DNA from 2 places in the Oxobacter pfennigii genome. Region 2 is predicted to be linked to the other one. Evidence: riboswitches for the same ligand, from Rfam matches in the RefSeq annotation. Region 2 holds a riboswitch; the other holds the start of a gene.
What was found. Region 2 has a riboswitch for thiamine pyrophosphate ahead of OXPF_RS14285 (thiamine-binding protein). Riboswitches for the same ligand answer to the same signal wherever they lie in the genome.

Region 1: linked by a shared signal. The riboswitch ahead of thiW (energy coupling factor transporter S component ThiW) and the one ahead of OXPF_RS14285 (thiamine-binding protein) in region 2 are both predicted to bind thiamine pyrophosphate.

What each region holds. Positions count from the first base shown of each region.
Region 1 is NZ_LKET01000021.1:144,271-148,700, reverse strand. Features, by position in the region: gene thiM (hydroxyethylthiazole kinase) at 1-177, opposite strand, end outside; gene cytX (putative hydroxymethylpyrimidine transporter CytX) at 178-1,377, opposite strand; gene thiD (bifunctional hydroxymethylpyrimidine kinase/phosphomethylpyrimidine kinase) at 1,370-2,179, opposite strand; gene thiW (energy coupling factor transporter S component ThiW) at 2,193-2,702, opposite strand; TPP riboswitch at 2,775-2,884, opposite strand; gene OXPF_RS03830 (metallophosphoesterase family protein) at 3,029-3,886, shown strand; gene OXPF_RS03825 (HD-GYP domain-containing protein) at 3,907-4,430, opposite strand, start outside.
Region 2 is NZ_LKET01000039.1:216,234-220,663, reverse strand. Features, by position in the region: gene OXPF_RS23415 (hypothetical protein) at 275-397, opposite strand; gene rlmD (23S rRNA (uracil(1939)-C(5))-methyltransferase RlmD) at 450-2,090, opposite strand; TPP riboswitch at 2,324-2,431, shown strand; gene OXPF_RS14285 (thiamine-binding protein) at 2,524-2,814, shown strand; gene OXPF_RS14280 (ABC transporter permease) at 2,786-3,595, shown strand; gene OXPF_RS14275 (ABC transporter substrate-binding protein) at 3,592-4,430, shown strand, end outside.

The DNA of each region.
Region 1 (4,430 bases), on a different contig from region 2:
AGTTATTTCATTAATCTCCTGCTCCCAGTGTGCCATTACGGGCTTTCCCCCCATATACAGGCAGGCATTGGCGACATCATTCATGGTTACAAAATTAGTTATAAAATGAACCAGGGGAGTTTTGTTTTCTCTTTCATTATAGCATTTTAAAATATCAATCAGAACCTTATTCCCCATTTAAGCCCTCAACCCTCTTCTTTCTCCCGCTAACTTATTGATAATAACAAAAATCAGAGCTGTTATAAGCATTACGGGCACTGTTACACCTAAGAAAATATCTTTATTTTTTATAATGTGATATAATACTACACCAGATGCCCAGGAAATCAACGCCGGAAGCTTAATTTCAGCTCCATCATCCTTTTTCTTTCTAAGTATGAAATAATTGGTATATACAACAGCAAACAGAGGAGCAAAGACCGAACCTATAAGATATAGAAAATTTTCATATTGTTCCATGGGGAAGAAGGCCGCCAGCATGGTTGATAAAACCGTTATTGCAATTGCCGTATTTTTCTCATTGATACCCTTGATTATCGATGAAGAGCTGACGCCTGCCGAATATGCATCCATAAAGGTTGTAGTAATGGTCGATAATAATATAACTCCTGCCGCCACAAAACCCAGCCTTGATGCGATTAAAATACCGCCTATATCCGTAGTACCTGAAGTTAGGGCAAGTGCCAGACCTATTATGTACATCCAGGTACTGCCTATAAAATAGCCTATAAAGCTGCCAGCCACAGCACCTGCCTTATTTTCTGCGAACCTGGTATAATCCGCAATAAGGGGAAGCCAGGAAAGAGGCATTACGACATTAAGCTCAATCATTGCTCCAAAGCTTAAGGGACTTTGGCCTACCGCTTCAATCAGTTCTCTGTTCTTAAATACCGAAAAACTTAAAATGATAGTCAATGCAAAGAGAAGCCCTGCTGCTATTGTATTTAAATATTTAAATCCCTGAATGCCCATGGCTATCCAAATTGCAATTAAAATACCTATGGCTGCCGCCCAGAGGATGAAATTATCTATTCCCCACAGCTTTAAAGCAACCTCATTAAATGTTCTGGCTCCTATAATTATCATAATGGTGGTCCAGCCGGTCAGCTGAATGATATTAAGAATACCGAAGAGCTTTGTTCCCAAATTACCGAAGGAAGCTTTTGTCCCTTCAATGGCCGGAATCTTTTCCTTAAAGCCTATGTAGCCGCCTAAAATCAAAATAAGCGTTCCTATAATATGCCCTATAATTATGGCTGCTACTGCGCTTTTGAATCCGGAGCCTGCAAGCAATCCTCCTGTCATTAATTCTGCCAGAGAAATTGCTGCACCGAACCAAAGGCTTACAAAGCTTATAAATGACAACTTATTATTCATCTAAAATTCCCGCCTTTCTGTATAGTTCATAAAAGTGATGCGTCGGTCCTACTCCTTTTCCCAGCTTAAATCCTTTTTCTATAGCCTTTGCCACGTAATTTTTGCCCATGGTAACGGCACTTAAAACCTCCATACCCTTTGCAAGATTTGCTGCGATGGCTGAAGATAATGTGCATCCTGTTCCATGTGTGTGTATGGTATCTATCCTTTCACCTTTTATTTCAGAAAAATTTACACTATCGTAAAATATATCCGTAGCCGGGCCGTTAAGGTGCCCTCCCTTCACAAGGACATTCTTGGGCCCCATTTTATGAAGTTCTTTTGCTGCTTGTTTCATGTCATCAATATTTGAAATTTTTCTCCCGGTTATTTCTTCTGCTTCGGGAATGTTCGGGGTTATTAAAAAGCTTAAAGGCAGCAGCTCTTCTATAAGAGTTTTTGTGGCATCTTCTGATAAAAGCTTGAACCGGCTTTTAGACACCATAACCGGGTCCAGCACTATATATGGAAGTTTTTTTATTTTTTCTAGGCTTTGTGCAACTGCTTTTATGGATTCAATCTTTGAAACCATGCCTATTTTAATCCCATGCACTTCTATATCATCAAATATGGCATCAATCTGACCTTTTATAATTTCAGGGCTTATATCCTGTATACCGAAAACTCCCATGGTGTTTTGTGCCGTAACGGCAGTAATAACACTCATGCCATATACACCATTGGCAGAAAAAGCCTTTAAATCTGCCTGTATTCCTGCTCCTCCGCAGCTGTCAGAGCCTGCAATGGTCAATGCATTAAACATAAATATTCATCTCCTAGTTTAATTTTTTTTGCTCATCCGCCATGATTTTTTTAAATACCGGCAAGCTTAATATAATTACTGCGAAAATTGCTCCCCCTACGGTGCTTAAGGAAAATGGCACAACAAAGGCAAATATGGCAGCTTCCTTTCCCATTAAAAATACAGAAACAGGATATGCCGCGATTGCTCCGATTGTTCCTGTGCCTATTACTTCACCTAAAGCTGACCAGTATATGCTTTTGAATTTCTTATAGAGCAGTCCGGCAAGGAAAGCTCCGATTATACTTCCCGGAAAGGCTAAAAGTGAACCAGTCCCTATTATATTTCTAAGAAGCGAAATTAAAAAAGCATTGACAACCGCATAAAGAGGCCCTAACAAAACTCCGGAAAACACATTTATAAAATGTTGTACAGGAAACATTTTCCCTCCCAAAAAGGGGATGTAAAAAACAGAGCCGGATAAAACTCCAAAAGCTACAAGGAGTGCACTTAAGGTAAGCTTGTAAATGTTTTTAGATTTCATTATAATTCCTCCCGTTTTTGTGCCGGGGTGCAATAAATTAAAAAAGCACAGCCCGCAGGCTGCACTAATAGATTAATATTATTAACGCTTTCCTACGCTGGTATTAACCAGATCAGGTATAAGAGTCAAGGGATATAGTCCCTTATCTCAGCCAGCATATACTGGCCCCCCTAGCACATTTTATTTTTTAGTATAATATAACATGAAAATTATCATTAAACAATAAGCCAGTAAGATTTCCATATAAAAATATAAAAATAATACGGTTTCAGCTGAAGCGCTGCCAGCATATTATTATTGTATATTTATATTTTGGCAGGGAAACCATGAGGTTTATAATTATAAGCGACTGCAAAGGAAAAAATAACGGCATTAACAAAGAGATACTGACAAAGATTTTTAAGCAAACAGTGAAATTACAGCCCCAATTCATTGTGGCCTTAGGAGATACTGTGGCGGGACACCCGGATGAAGATGTATTAATATTCCAGCTGAAACATTTAAAAAAGCTTATTTATAAATATCATCCGGATATTACCGTATACCCTGTGGCAGGAAACCATGAAATAGGCAGCCGCTCAAATGATGACAGATATGAAAAAGCCTTTTCTTCATTCTACGGTGATTTTGCACTTGACTCCTCCCTTCAAGGCTACAACAACTTAGTGTATTTTAAGGATTTTGAGCATGTAAGGCTTATTATCCTTAATACCTTTCGATTTAGAAGCGCTCATAAAATTGACGAAGCCCAGCTGAACTTTCTGGAAGCAGCAGCATCAATTGAAAAAAAATATAAACTTCTTTTTTTCCATTCTCCTGCCTTTCCCACAGGAGCTCATTACGGCAACTGCCTTGACTTGCATCCCGATTATAGAAATTTATTGTGGAGCATAGTTGATAAACATAAAATCCATGTGGTTTTTTCTGCCCATGAGCATAATTATACAAGAAGACTGATTGACAATTCCTTTTTGGATGGTAATTTTAAAAATCCTATATATCAGGTTATAACGGGAGGGGGAGGTGAAAAGCTGAGAGACAAATATATAAGCAGTCAAGGAGTGATAATTCCCCCCATAGCCAGGCACCATTTTGTTCTGGTGGATGCTGAAGGGGATGGTTTAAATGTATACGCGATGGATCTTAAGGGCACAGTTATGGATGAGTTTGTAATAAAAAAATAGCGTCCTAAGCTAAATGGAAGCTACTTGAAATGCCATACTCCGCCTATCTGTTCCACATTAAAACTTTCTCCACAAACATAGCAATTAGATACCCCATTTACGGGATAAGGGAGTGTTATGCCGCATTTATTGCATAAAAGAGGTATGTTCTTACTTGTCCTGCTTATATCATTTCCGGGATTATTTAAAGGACCTATAATCATCTCAGGCTGGTTAAGCCAAACTAAAAATGCATCAACAACGACAGGTGAAAATTGACTGCCTTTTGCTCTTATGATTTCTTCAACGGCCACAGACCAGGGTGTAGCTTTCCGGTAAACCCTATCTGAAGTAAGTGCATCTAACGCATCGGCTACAGAAATAATCTGGGCTCCTTCCGGAATTGCATCTCCTTCAAGGCCAAAAGGATAACCCGTCCCGTCATATTTTTCATGGTGATACAACACATAAGGGATAAGGTCATGAAAAAAACCCAGGGATTCAAGTATGCGTGCCCCTTCTCTGCTATGACTTTTCATAAGCTCGTACTCTTCATCGGTAAGCT
Region 2 (4,430 bases):
TAGGAGTTTTACTAACAAAAAATCAGAAATTCTCTTTTAAAATAATAAAACCTGCCCCCTAATAAAAAGGACAGGTTAATTAACTTTTGTGTTTTTCATATTTTCCGTATTAGTATAGCCTTTCAAACCCGCATATTCAAACACACAATGCAACCGACACCAATTCTTAACACTGTAGTATGGGTCGTATCGATGCGTATCATTTCATTCCCCTCTAAGCAAATCCATTGCTGGCACCGTTACCTGCTACCCTTTTTGAACTGGCAGTTTAAACTTATCTATACTTCAATTGATTTGAAGCAAGGTATGCGAAATGATAGTATTCCAGTAATTCCGATGTAATTTGCTTATATAACTCCGACAAATCCTTTTCCGTATCTATTGCTATTACCCTCATTCAAATCCTCTTTATATACCAAGATTTTTTCATTTATACTTTTTGCTGTTACTCATATCATGCTAAAATGATTTAAAGCTTCTGTTATGGCTTTCTCTTTATTAAGTGGACATTGTGGCACTCGTGCATCTTCTGACTTTGGAAGATTGTAACTTGTACCAATCTCCAAACCCAATTTTCTTTTTACCTGTGAAATATATAGGCTTGATACTTTCATACTATGATTTTTTAAAACATAATCCTTTATTTCTTCATAGGTTGCCTTGCTTTCAGCAGTAGTAATATCAAGCTCATCAAGGCTTAGGTCAATCTCAATTCTATCATCAGGATTTTTTCTGGACAAACAGACAACCGTCTCCACATGGCTGGTCACCGGGAACATATCTACAGGCTGTATCTCCTTAACCTTAAACCCGTTTTCCTCCAGATATTTTAAATCCCTGGCAAGAGTACCGGGATCACAGGATACATAGACAACCGTTTTAGGCGCCATGGCAGCTATTGTCTTTAAAAGTGCTTCGTCGCAACCCTTTCTGGGTGGATCGACTACAATAACATCTGCTTTTATACCCTGTTTATATAATTCGGGGATTACTTCCTCGGATTTTCCCACGATAAATTCGACATTGCTTATGTTATTTTCCCTGGCATTCTTTTTAGCATTTTCTATAGCAGGCTCAACAATTTCAACCCCATATACCTTTTTTGCTTTTCGGGCTAAGAATAGTGATATGGTCCCTGTTCCGCAGTAAGCGTCTATCACTGTCTCTTCTCCCGTAAGATTGGCATATTCCAATGCCTTGGAATACAATACTTCAGTCTGGATTGGATTCACCTGAAAGAAGGAAAGAGGAGAGATATTAAACTTCAAATCTCCTATATAGTCTGTTATTGTGGGACTTCCGTAAAGTACCTTTGTTTCCTGTCCCAATACCACATTGGTGACTTCCCTGTTTATATTCAGTACCACGCTTTTTAAGCTTTCTACTTGCTCCTTTAACATGGCAATGAGCTTGTCTTTATGAGGTATGTCATATCCGTTTATAATGACTGCCACCATCACTTCACCGGTTCTGAGAGCCTTCCTGACCATAATGTGCCTTAACAAGCCTTTTCCTGCGGCCTCGTCATAAATTGAAATATCATTATAAAATGCCCATTTTTTGATTATATCCATTACCTTGTCACTTACTTCATCCTGTATAAGGCAGGAGAGAGTGTCTATAATTTCATGGGACCTGGGAGCATAAAAGCCCGCCACAGGCTTGCCATTCTGAACACTTATGGGAAACTGGGCCTTGTTCCTGTACCGGTAAGGGTTTTCCATACCGATGGTGTCGTATATTATTACATCCTTCAGCTTTGCTATTCTCTCAATGCTGTCAATTACCCTCTGCTTTTTGAATTTAAGCTGGGCTTCATAGGAAAGATGCATAAGCTGGCAGCCTCCGCATCTTTTTAAGGTACACATGGGTTCAGTCCTGTCAGAAGACTGCTTTATAATTTTATTCAATTTCCCGAAAGCAAAGTTTTTGTTCACCTTTACGATTTTTATCTCGGCTTCCTCTCCCGGCAGCGCTCCGGGAACAAATACGGTGAAATTGTTTATTCTTCCTACACCTTCGCCTTCATAGCCTAAATTATCTATTTTAATTATATAGTCCTTGTTTTTTTCAACAGCAGCATTAACCATAAAAAACCTCCGAAAATAAACTATCTTTAGTTTGTCCTTTTTATTTTATATTATAAAGAAATAAAAAAAAAGCCCATCTATAGATGTATATATAGATGCGCTCAAAATGTAGGATTGGCCCTTTAAGCCATTTTTACATTTGATATTATTGACATATAAACTAATGTATATAACACTTTGTATAAAATTTACCATTGAAATTTATATTTAACAATCCTATAATATATTGGAAAAGAATAAAATCGGGGAGCTGGATGAGTCCGGCTGAGAGGGGACCGTATGTTCCGACCCATAACCTGATCTGGATAATGCCAGCGTAGGGACGTTTTAGCACTCTTAAGCTGATGTTATCCATCAGCTTTTATTATTTCCAAATTTTCCCTCTACCAACTGTGTATTGCCGGAAAAAATATCAAATAAGGAGGCGAGCGAAATGGCCGCAATAAATGTAAGCCTGCAAATTATACCGAAGGTCAAGGACGAAGATACCTACAGGGTGGTGGACGAAGTAATCAAGCTTATACAGCAATCCGGTGTTCCATATATAGTGGGCCCTATGGAAACCACTATGGAAGGTGAGCTTGATGAGCTTTTAGAAATCGTGAAAAAGGCACAGAATGTATGTATAAGAGAAGGCGCCACAAGGGTGCTGTCCGTGGTCAAGATAGATTACAAGCCAGAAGGTGTGACAATGGATGAAAAGATATACAAATACAGAACTTAAGCTCAAAAATAGTTTTTTTATAAAAAGGCTGCCCTTTTTATCGGTGTTTTCTATAATTATGCTTTGGGAGGCACTGGTAAGGATTTTAAAGATACCAAGCTACATACTTCCTGGCCCTTACGAAGTAGGTATGTCTCTTTTTGAATCCAGGAAAATTATTTTAAGCCATACTGTTGTAACTTCCACAGAAGCCATTTTAGGGTTTATATTATCAACAATTACAGGATTGGCCCTTGCCTTTGTCATGAACAGGTGGAAAACAGTCAAAAGCATTCTTTATCCCCTGCTGGTTATTTCCCAGACAATCCCCATAATTGCCCTGGCCCCCCTCATACTTATATGGATGGGCGTAGGCGTTCTACCAAAAATTATGGTGGTAGTGCTTGTTTGTTTCTTTCCTATCTGTGTGAGCACCACCGAGGGGCTGCAGTCTGCGGATCCGGATATGATAAATTTGATGAAAGTTATGGGTGCAGACCATTTGAAGATATTCCGGGAAGTGGTCTTACCATCTGCTCTCCCCCAATTTTTTTCAGGGCTTAAAATTGCAGCCACATACAGTATAATGGGGGCGGTTATCGGGGAATGGCTGGGTGCCAAATCCGGGCTAGGGATTTATATGACCAGAACCATGAGCTCTTACAGGACGGATTTGCTTTTTGCATCTATAGTGGTTGTAGTGGTAACAAGCATATTCTTATTTATGATAATTGAAATTATAGAAAAATTGATTATTCCGTGGAACCGCGTGAAAGATATTAAAGGAGATGATGTAAAATGAAAAAATATATTATTATAGCATTCATATTTTGTGCGGCAGCTCTTTCAATGCTCACTGGCTGCAGCACAAATCAAAATAAGGACGGAGGGACAGGACAGGATACAAAGACTCCGGATAAAATAATATTTACCCTGGATTGGGCACCAAATACCAATCATACCGGAATATATGCAGCCAAAGCTAAAGGCTTTTTTGAAGAAGAAGGACTGGATGTGGAAATAATCCAGCCCGGTCAAAACACTGCAGACCAGCTTGTGGCATCGGGCAATGCCCAGTTTGGCATAGGATACCAGGAAGGCGTAACCTTAGCCAGGCTTGAAGGCCTTCCCATTGTGTCAATTGCAGCGGTAATACAGCACAATACCTCGGCTTTTGCCGCACCCAAGTCAAAAAACATAAATACTCCTAAAGACTTTGAAGGGAAAAAATATGCCGGCTGGGGCTCACCTATCGAAGAAGCAACCCTTAAAGCGCTGATGGATAAATATAATGCAGATATTAACGAGGTCACAATTCTCACGACGGGGGCCACAGATTTTTTTGCCACCACTGAGAAGGATGCGGACTTTGCATGGATTTATTACGGCTGGGACGGCATAGCTTCGAAAATTAAAAACAAGCCCATAAGCTACATAATGCTCAAGGATGAGGATAAAGCCCTTGATTATTATACTCCCGTCATTACTGCCGGTGAAAAAACCATATCTGAAAACCCGGACCTGGTAAAAAGGTTTTTAAGAGCTGCGGCAAAAGGATATGACTATGCAGCCCAAAACCCTGAAGGTGCGGCAAACATACTTCTTAGCAACGCACCGGAGCTGGATAGTGCCCTGGT